3 regions of the Methylobacterium sp. UNC300MFChir4.1 genome follow, and region 3 is predicted to be linked to each of the others. Evidence: predicted binding sites of a transcription regulator. Region 3 holds the regulator's gene; each other region holds the start of a gene.
The links. Region 3 encodes LexA, which represses DNA repair genes until DNA is damaged. Its sites were predicted from a motif close to TGTTCNNNNTGTGTTCNG; they were not measured.
Positions count from the first base shown of each region.

Region 1: recA (recombinase RecA) is a predicted target of LexA. The motif match lies at 2,007-2,024, and genes of this name have one in related genera.
Region 2: BMY19_RS10355 (type IA DNA topoisomerase) is a predicted target of LexA. The motif match lies at 1,267-1,284, and genes of this name have one in related genera.

Region 1 covers NZ_FOCS01000012.1:175,841-179,110, forward strand. Annotated here, with positions in the region: gene BMY19_RS17720 (cell cycle histidine kinase CckA) at 1-720, shown strand, start outside; gene recA (recombinase RecA) at 854-1,945, opposite strand; gene rpsQ (30S ribosomal protein S17) at 2,432-2,695, opposite strand; gene rpmC (50S ribosomal protein L29) at 2,717-2,932, opposite strand; gene rplP (50S ribosomal protein L16) at 2,945-3,270, opposite strand, start outside.
Region 2 covers NZ_FOCS01000006.1:1,810-5,079, forward strand. Annotated here, with positions in the region: gene BMY19_RS10350 (monovalent cation:proton antiporter-2 (CPA2) family protein) at 1-947, shown strand, start outside; gene BMY19_RS10355 (type IA DNA topoisomerase) at 1,323-3,270, shown strand, end outside.
Region 3 covers NZ_FOCS01000011.1:37,995-41,264, forward strand. Annotated here, with positions in the region: gene fae (formaldehyde-activating enzyme) at 1-525, opposite strand, end outside; gene BMY19_RS16060 (hypothetical protein) at 846-1,061, shown strand; gene BMY19_RS16065 (hypothetical protein) at 1,080-1,529, opposite strand; gene lexA (transcriptional repressor LexA) at 1,780-2,508, shown strand; gene BMY19_RS16075 (ComEC/Rec2 family competence protein) at 2,502-3,270, opposite strand, start outside.

The sequences.
Region 1 (3,270 bases), on a different contig from region 3:
GGCAAGGGCACCGGCCTCGGGCTCTCGACGGTGTTCGGCATCGTCAAGCAGTCCGGCGGCACCATCGACGTGCAGTCGAAGGTCGGGGAGGGCACGGCCTTCCGCATCTACCTGCCGCGTCACGTGCCCGTGGCGGAGCCCGAGGAGGTGCCGGTCGCGGCGGCCGAGCCGGCACTGCCGCGCGCGGAGCCGCTCGCGCCGGCTTCCACCACCGCCCATCCCGATTCCGGGTCGGACGCCAAGCCGGTCACCGCGCCGGCCGCGGGCGGCGACGCCGCTGTGCCGAAGGGGGAGACGCCGCCCGCCAAGGTCGACAAGCCGGCGCCGCGCAAGCCCGCCGCCGATCATACGGGGCAGGGGACCATCCTGCTCGTCGAGGACGAGGACCCGGTGCGGGCGGTCAACAGCCGGGCGCTCTCGGCCCGCGGCTACACGGTGCTGGAGGCGGCCTCGGGCCTCGAGGCCCTGGCGATCGTCCGCGAGGGCGCGCAGACCATCGATCTCGTCGTCTCCGACGTGGTCATGCCCGAGATGGACGGCCCGACGCTCCTGCGGGAGGTGCGCAAGCATCAGCCCGACCTGAAGGTGATCTTCGTGTCCGGCTACGCCGAGGACGCGTTCCGCAAGAACCTGCCCGAGGGTGAGACCTTCAACTTCCTGCCCAAGCCCTTCAGCCTGAAGCAGCTCGTCGAGACCGTGAAGAAGACGATGGCGGACTGATTGGCCCGTCGCGTCCGGTCACCGTCGCTCAACGAAGAGCGGCCCCGGAGAGACTCCGGGGCCGCGCATCTTCGAACGTCGCAAGGTCCGCCGCGCGCCGTCGCCGGCCCGCGGCGGCGCGCGGCGGCGCGGCCTAGGCCTCGCCCTCGTCGAGATCGTCCGCCGTCGGGGCGGCGTTCTCCAAGATCTTCTCGGCGACCAGACCGGAATTCTGCCGGATCGAGCCCTCGATCTCGGCGGCGATCTTCGGATTGTCGCGCAGGAAGCCCTTCGAGTTCTCGCGGCCCTGGCCGAGGCGCTGGCTGTTGTACGAGAACCAGGCGCCGGACTTCTCGACGATGCCGGCCTTCACGCCGAGGTCGATCAGCTCGCCGACCTTCGACACGCCCTCGCCGAACATGATGTCGAACTCGACCTGCTTGAAGGGCGGGGCGACCTTGTTCTTCACCACCTTGACGCGGACCTGGTTGCCGATCGCCTCGTCGCGGTCCTTGAGCGTCGAGATGCGGCGGATGTCGAGGCGCACCGAGGCGTAGAACTTCAGGGCGTTGCCGCCCGTGGTCGTCTCAGGGCTGCCGTACATGACGCCGATCTTCATTCGGATCTGGTTGATGAAGATGACCATGCAGTTCGAGCGCGAGATCGAGCCGGTCAGCTTGCGCAGGGCCTGGCTCATCAGGCGGGCCTGGAGGCCCGGCTGGCTCTCGCCCATCTCGCCCTCGATCTCGGCCCGCGGGGTCAGCGCGGCCACCGAATCGACCACCAGCACGTCGATGGCGCCCGAGCGCACCAGCGTGTCGGTGATCTCGAGCGCCTGCTCACCCGTGTCGGGCTGGGAGATCAGCAGGTCGTCGAGGTTCACGCCGAGCTTGCGGGCGTAGACCGGGTCGAGGGCGTGCTCGGCATCCACGAAGGCGCAGACGCCGCCCTTCTTCTGGGCCTCCGCGATCGTGTGGAGCGCCAGCGTCGTCTTGCCGGACGATTCCGGACCGTAGATCTCGATCACCCGGCCGCGCGGCAAGCCGCCGACGCCGAGCGCGATGTCGAGGCCCAGCGAGCCGGTCGAGACGGTCTCGACCTCCTGGACCTTGTCGTTCTTGCCGAGCCGCATGATCGAGCCCTTGCCGAAGGCGCGCTCGATCTGAGCCAGGGCAGCGTCAATGGCCTTGGACTTGTCCTTGTCCACCGGGGGCATGTCGACCACTTTCAATGCGGGCTGGGCCATCTGGCGGGCTCCTTATGAAGGGGTTGGACGCAGTTCACAACGCGCGTCGCCACCGCCTTTATGTACCCGTTTTGTTCTCAGCCAGCAAGGCCGCAACGCGGTTTTGCCGGACGCAAGTCACGAAATCCCGGCTCGAGCCCCGGATGCCCCGCGACAGCAATCCAATCCGGTAATCGCCCGCGAGGACCCGTACGAACGCCGACACAACGCGCTGGACGGGACGACCGCCAGCCGCAATGGCGACGCCTCCCGCGGTCCCGCAGCAGGCTCGGCCCGCCGGCGACCGGGACCCGACCGCCAGACATGCGGCCGAAAACGACGACGCCCGGCACGAATCCGGCTCTCGCGAGTCGAATTGCGTCCGGGCGTTCGTCGTACCGGTCACCGGGCATCCCCGGGATGGTCACCCCAGAGGAGGCACCATCCCGCGACGCCGCGGGCCGGGATCTGGCGGACGCGGAGACCGCAGCCGCCGGGATCCCGGGATCAGGCGGCCTCGCCGGCCTCGGCCTGGGCGGCCTCGCCCTCGACCAGCTTCCAGGTCTTGGTCTTGGAGAACGGACGGCACTCCTCGATGAACACCGTCTGCCCGACCTTGGCGACATTGCCCTCGTCGTGCGCGTGGTAGTTCTTCGACCGCCGCACGGTCTTCTTCATCACCGGGTGCGTGAAGCGGCGCTCCACCTTCACCACGATGGTCTTCTCACCCTTGTCGCTGACGACGGTGCCCTGAAGGATGCGCTTCGGCATGGTTGTCTCCTAAAACCCGCCTCAGCCCTTGGCCTGCTGCAGCGTCTTGGAACGCTGCAGAGTCCGGACACGGGCGATGTCGCGACGGACCTCGCGGACGCGGGCGACGTTCTCGAGCTGGCCGGTGGCCCCCTGGAAGCGCAGGTTGAACTGCTCCTTCTTGAGGTTGATCAGCTCGTCATTCAGCTGATCCGGCGACAGCGCCTTCAGATCAGACAGTCTCTGGGTCGACTTCACGATATCCTCCGTTCAGTCGGCGATGCGCTGGACGACCCGCGTGCGGATCGGGAGCTTCGCGGCGCCGAGGCGGAGTGCCTCCTTGGCGATGTTCTCGGCAACGCCGTCGACCTCGAACATGATCCGGCCGGGATGGACCCGGGCCGCCCAGTAATCCGGGGCGCCCTTACCGGAGCCCATGCGGACCTCGGTCGGCTTCGACGACACCGGGACGTCCGGGAACACCCGGATCCAGACGCGGCCCTGGCGCTTCATCTCGCGGGTGATCGCGCGGCGGGCCGCCTCGATCTGGCGGGCAGTGACGCGCTCGGGCTCCACCGCCTTCAGGCCGAACTGGC
Region 2 (3,270 bases), on a different contig from region 3:
TCCGCGGCATCCTGCTCGGCCTGTTCTTCCTCGGGGTCGGGATGTCCCTCGACCTGACGGTGATCGCCGCGAATGCCGGCCTGATCCTGGCGGGCGTCGCCGCCTACATGACCGTGAAGGGCCTGCTCATCTACGGCGTGGCCCGGGTGCTGCGCGCCTCGCACGCCGAGTCGCTGGAACGCGCGGCCCTGATGGCGCAGGGCGGCGAGTTCGCCTTCGTGCTGTACGCGGCCGCCGCGAGCGCGGGCATCATCGACGGCACGACCAACGCCGTCCTGACAGCCACCATCATCCTGTCGATGGCGATCACGCCGCTGATGGTCGTCGCCTTCGATCGTCTCGGTCCCAAGGCCGTCCCGTCCATCGACGGCGTCGAGGCGCCCGAGGACCTCGTGGGCAGCGCCCTGATCGTCGGGTTCGGCCGCTTCGGCCAGATCGCCAGTCAGCCGCTCATAGCTCAGGGCTGCTCGGTCTCGATCATCGACACGAACCCGAGCAACATCCGTCTCGCCGAGGGATTCGGCTTCAAGGTCTATTACGGTGACGGCACCCGCCTCGACATTCTGCACGCGGCCGGCGCCGCGACGGCGCGGGCGATCCTGATCTGCGTCGACGACACCGCGATGGCCAGACGCGTCGCGGAGATCGCCAAGGCGGAGTTCCCCCTGGTGCCCGTGCTGGCGCGCGCCCGGGATCGCGAACACGCGGTCGAGCTGATCCAGGCGGGCGTGGCCTACCAGATCCGCGAGACGGTCGAGTCGGCTCTGCTCCTCGGCGAGCAGGCGCTCCTGACGACCGGAGCCGAGCCGGAAGCGGCCAGCGCGATCCTGGCGGAGGTCCGGCGCCGCGATGCGGAGCGTCTCGATCTGCAGGTCCTGGGCGGCATCTACGCGGGTCGGGACCTCATTCACGGCAACAAGCCCGGCTCGGCGCATGCGGCCGGCTAGGCCGGCGACCGGGCCTCGGTGCCGTGCCCGCTGAAGGCTTGCTGGTCTCGGCAGACAGCCGGGGCGGGCAACCCTCAGCGCGCGAGCGCGTGCCCGGAGCCTTCGGAGGACGGTGCGCGGGTCGACGGCAGCGCGCCAGCCACAGGCGGGGATCCGGCCACGGAGGCATCCCGGGTCGCCGCCGCGGGCGAGCCCGGAGCACGGGTACGAGCGCCGCTCCAGCATCGCGGCGCCGGCCGGTGTGCCTGGGGAGGGCGACACGCCGCCGGCTTCCCCACGGCTTCCCCTCTCGCGGCGCCAGTTGCATCCCGAGCCCGTCTGGAACAAAATGTGAACCCCGGGTCAGGCGCGGCGACAGCCGGAGCGGTCAGCGACATGTCATCTCCGAACTCCGGTCGCACGCTGTTCTTCTTCGAGAAGCCCTCGGCGATGCGCCAGTTGCAGCGCTTCTTCCGCTCGCCGAGCACGGTCTGCGTGGCCGCCGAGGGACACCTGCTGTCGGCCGAAGAGCCGGGCAGCATCCGGCCCGAGTGGAAGCCCTGGCGCTTCGACCTCCTCCCGATCGTCCTTCCCACGATCCCCGTCGGCTACGGCACGAACCGGTCCGGGCAGTCGCACGCGCCGAAGATCGCCGCGATCCGGCAGGCGCTGAGCGGCGTGGACCGCGTGGTCATCGCCACGGATCCGGGTCGCGAGGGCTCGATGATCGCGTGGGAAGTGCTCGAGCATCTCGGCTGGAACGGCCGGGTCGACCGGCTCAAGCTCGGCGCGCTCGACGAGGTCTCGATCCGACGCGCCTTCGCGGCCCTGGCTAAGGATCCCGCCTCGGGCGAGCGCGACTACGCCGCCTATCTCGAGGCGCTCTGCCGGCAGTACGAGGACTATCATCTCGGCCTGAACGGCACGCGGGCGATCTCGCTGCGCCTGCGCCCGCCCGCCTTCCGGGAGCCCTGGCGCTTCGGCGGCGTCCAGACGCCGACCCTCGCCATCCTGGCGGACCTGGAGGAGCGGATCCGGTCCTTCGTGCCGCAGGACTTCTTCAAGGTCGCGCTGCACCTTAGGACCCATGCAGGCGCGGAGATCACCCTCTGGCACGCCCCGAAGGAGCGGATCCTCGATGCGGCGATCTCTGAGACGATCCGGTCCGCCGCGGCGACGTGGTCGGGCCCTCTGGCGGTCGCGCACAGGGATGTCCGGCGCGCGCCGCCCCGGCTGTTCTCGAAGGACACCCTGGCGCGACGCTGCGCCAAGCGGTTCGGCTGGGACCCGCAGCACACGGCCGGCATCGCTCAGGACCTCTACGATCAGGGGTACCTCAGCTACCCGCGCACGGAGTCGGAGCACCTGCCCGAGGGCCAGGCCGGCGATGCCGCCGCGATCATCGCGGCCGTCACGACCGTCCTGACCGACCTGAGCACAGTCGTTCCGCGCGACGCTGCGCCGCTGATCCGTCGCGGCCTGAAGGGCCACTACGTCGCGGATCCGGGCGAGCACCACGCCATCGTGCCCCTGCGCAAGGCGCCCGAGCGCGGCCGTCTCAGCACCGATCAGTTCCGCTTGTGGGAACTCGTGGCGAAGGCCTATCTCGCCGCGCACCTGCCCGACGGGGTCGACGCGCGCACGAGCGTCACGGCGGATGTCGCGACACCGCTGGGCGTGAGGCGGTTCGCCGTCTCCGGCAGCGTCGTGCGCGCGCCGGGCTGGCGCGCGCTCTACGGCAGCGAGGCCGAGCTCGAAACGGATGCCGTGCCCGGCAAGACCAAGCGCGAGGCGGAAGCCACCGCCACCCGCCTGCCGCTCGTGACCGACGGCGAGGGCGCCTCCGCCGCGACGGCGGAGATCGCCACCGCGAAGACCGAGCCGCCACGGCGGATCACCCGAGGCGAATTGCCGGTGGTGATGGGCCGGCTGATCGACCAAGTGGACGATCCGGCCGCCAAGGGCGCCCTGGAGAACCCCGCCAACCCGAACGAGCCGAAGGGTCTGGGCACGGCCGCGACGCGCGACACGATCCTGCCCAAGCTCCTGAAGAGCCGCTACATCACGCTGTCTACCGGCAAGGATCCGGCCATCGAGGTCACCGAGGTCGGCCTGACCTTCGTCCGCGCGGTGCGCAGCGTGTTCCCGGCTTACGGAGATCCGGTCGGGCGCGCCATGTTCGAGGCGGAGCTCGCCGAGATCGGACGGGCGGCCACGCGCGCCGAGGCGGTCGCGCGCGCGACCGCCTTCCGCCAGCGCACCCGCGCCCGCCTCGACGACCTGATCGCCGCGATCGCGCAGGCGCCGACCGTCAGCCTCGATCCGAGCCTGATCCCGGCCGGTC
Region 3 (3,270 bases):
GCCGTCGAGCGCGTAGTGCTTCACGGTCTTCCGGTTGGCGATCAGCTCGTCGACCGTCGGCTCGCCCTTGAGGGCGCGGGCGATGGCGAGTTTCGTGGCCTCGTAGTTGGTCCGGTAGAGGTCCTTCTGGTCGAGGTTGTCGTCCTCGGCGCAGCGCTGATCGAGCCAGATCATGATGATCATGCACAGCTCGTCGAGCCCGTCCTTCGGCAGGATGCCCTCGATGATGCAGTCCACGATCGCGTCGCCGGTGGCGGCCTGGACCACGCCGCCGAGGAGCTCGGCATACTCGGCCGTGTGGATCGTGACCTTGGTGGTCATCATCGTGGCCGGGCGCACGAGCTGGTTGAGGTCGCGCACCACGAACATCCGCGTGTGGCCCTGGACCTGCCCCATCATCGACGCGAAGGCCTGACCGACCGGGCCGCGCACCGAGCCGATCAGCACCTCCGGCATGGCGTCGGTGTACTGGCCCTCGGCCGCCAGCACCGTGGCCTCGCCCGTGCGGAACCAGATCTCTTGCATGTTCGAACTCCACCTGATCGGAGCCCGCGGGAGACATCATCGGCGGCCTCGCGTCAATCGCCCCGAGGCCGGCCCCCATCCCGGCCGCCCCTGCCCTCGCCCGCGCCGCGGCGCGGGCGCAGCCCCGTGCCGCCCCGTGTCGCCGCGATGCGGCCGCCGGCATCCGCGACGGCGCGCATCTCCACCCCCGCGCGGCCTGTGGCCTTGAGGAACGCGGACAGGCGAGGCAGGGAAGATCGGAGCGCGGCTCCGGGAGCGGTCCCGGGCCTGGCCGTTCCGGTGGGCGCGCGGCGCCGTGCCGGGCATGCGGGAGGAACACGATGGCGGAGAGCACGGACCGGGGCTCCGGCTGGAGCCTTCAGGCGAGCGCCGTGCCCGACGGGGTGCGCCTGGAACTCGCCCTCGCCGACCTCGGCGGTGCGCCGGTCACCGCCGCGATCGTGCTCGACCGGACGGAGGCCCGGGCCTTCGCCCGCGCCCTGCTGGCCGCCGCCGGCGACGCCGCGGAGCGGACCTTCCCGAAGCCGGGCGCCTGAGGACGCGCCGCCGGCCGGTCAGCGCACGCCGAGGCCCGGATTGCGGCCCGGCAGGCGGGGGACCACGGTGCCGCGCTTCTCGATCGGCGCGTCGCAGGCGTAGGCGAACTCGGTCTTCAGCGGATCGAACACGGTCTCGCCGGTGATCCGGCAATCCTCGCGCACGGTCTCGTCGAGATAGGCCCGGGCGGCGGTGCGGAAGCGCTTCACCCGGGTGGCGCCCGGCTCCGGATCGATCCGGACCTCGCTCAGGTTGCAGCCGGTATACTCGCGCAGGGCGTTGGACACGATCAGCATCCGGCGCAGCTGCCGGTTGTCGTAGACCTCGTAGGGCTCCTTGCAGCCGATCGTGACGACCTGGGGAGTGAGCGCCACGTAGTTCCGCGAGATGTAGGAGAATCCGGTGGTGCAGCCGGCGAGGCCGAGGGCGGCGAGGCCGAGGGGCAGCAGAGCTGCGGAACGTCGCATCCTCGTCATTCCAAGAGGGTCCCAGCCCGCACCCCGGATCCGCCGCCTTCCCGGCGGGGCGCCGCGATGCATTGAAACGGCTCCGCTTGCGCCGTCAATGCGTTTCTCGACCTTCTCCCGCGGGCGCGCCCGCGGCGCGCCGGGCCGAGCGGTGCCGCTCTTGCGGAACACTTGCGGAACGTTTAACCTGTTCGTGATTTGTTTCGGAGACCGTCACGTGGCGGTCCGCCAAGCCGCGAGTCCCCCGTCGATGCTCACGCGCAAGCAGCTGGACCTCCTGCGATTCATCCAGAGCCGGATGCAGGAATGCGGTGTCCCGCCGTCGTTCGACGAGATGAAGGATGCCCTCGATCTCAAGTCGAAATCCGGCATCCACCGGCTAATCACGGCACTCGAGGAGCGCGGCTTCCTCCGGCGCCTACCGAATCGGGCGCGCGCCATCGAGGTGATCCGGATCCCCGAGAGCCTGACCCAGGCCGCTCCGGCGACTCAGGCCCCCGCCGAGCCGCGCCGCTTCACGCCGAGCGTGGTCGAGGGCGGTAAGTCCAAGCAGCCGCCGGCCCCGGCGAGCACGCGGATGATCGACGAGTCCGGCCGCGCCATCTCGATCCCGGTCATGGGCCGGATCGCGGCCGGTACGCCCGTCTCGGCGATCCAGAACCAGAGCCACGCCATCACCCTGTCGCCGGACTTCGTGGCCGGCGGCGAGCACTACGCCCTCGAGGTGCGCGGCGACTCGATGGTCGAGGCGGGCATCCTGGACGGCGACCTCGTGGTCATCCGCAAGCAGGAGACGGCCAATACCGGCGACATCATCGTGGCGCTGATCGACGACGAGGAGGCGACGCTCAAGCGCCTGCGCCGCCGCGGCTCGTCGATCGCCCTCGAGGCCGCCAACCCGGCCTACGAGACCCGCGTGCTCGGGCCCGACCGGGTCCGGATCCAGGGCCGCCTCGTGAGCCTCGTCCGCCGTTACTGAAGCGGCTCGGCCGGCGCGTCGCCGGGGGCGAGGTCTCCGCCCGGCGCGGCGTCGGCCTCCGGCGTCGCGGCGACCCCGTCCTCCGCGGGGCGGTCGCCCGGCTCCGCGGTGACCGGCGACGGAGGTCCCGGCCCGCGCCCCGCGGCCTGCCGCCAGGGCACGGCGCGGCCGTCGTCCCGGGCGTAGCGCGCGGCGAAGCCGTCGCCGTCGGCCCGGAGAGCCACGGCCCCGCGGGCGGCGAGGACGCGCCGGTCGATCACCAGCGGCCCCGTGCAGGTGGGCGGCGCCGCGAGACCCGTGATCAGCACCGCGGCGCGGGCGCAATCCTCCGGGAAGGCCCGCCGGTCCCGGACCAGGGCGACCGCCCGCCCGTCCGGCAGCCGGGCGGTGCAGCCGAGCCGGTCGCAGCGCCCGCTGCCCGACCGGACGATCAGCGCCGCGGGCCGCCGCCCGTCGCCGTCCGCCTTCAGCCACTGCTCGAGGACGAAGCCCGAAGGGCTGCCGAGGGCCGCGAGCCGCCCGTCCGTGCCCCGCACCGCGGCCCCCGCGCCCTGCCGGTCGACGTAGAGGTCGTAGCGGTCGGGCCGGGCCGCGAGGACGAGCCCGAGCAGGACCGGCGGCACGGCGAGCCAGCGCAGGCGCGAGGCCGGCAGCGTCCCCAGCAGCAGGCCGGCGGTCAGCAGGGCCAGCGCCCCGGCGCCGAAGGCCGGCAGCACCAGGACCGCCCGCTCGAACCCGGCGATCCAGTCCGAGATCGCCAGC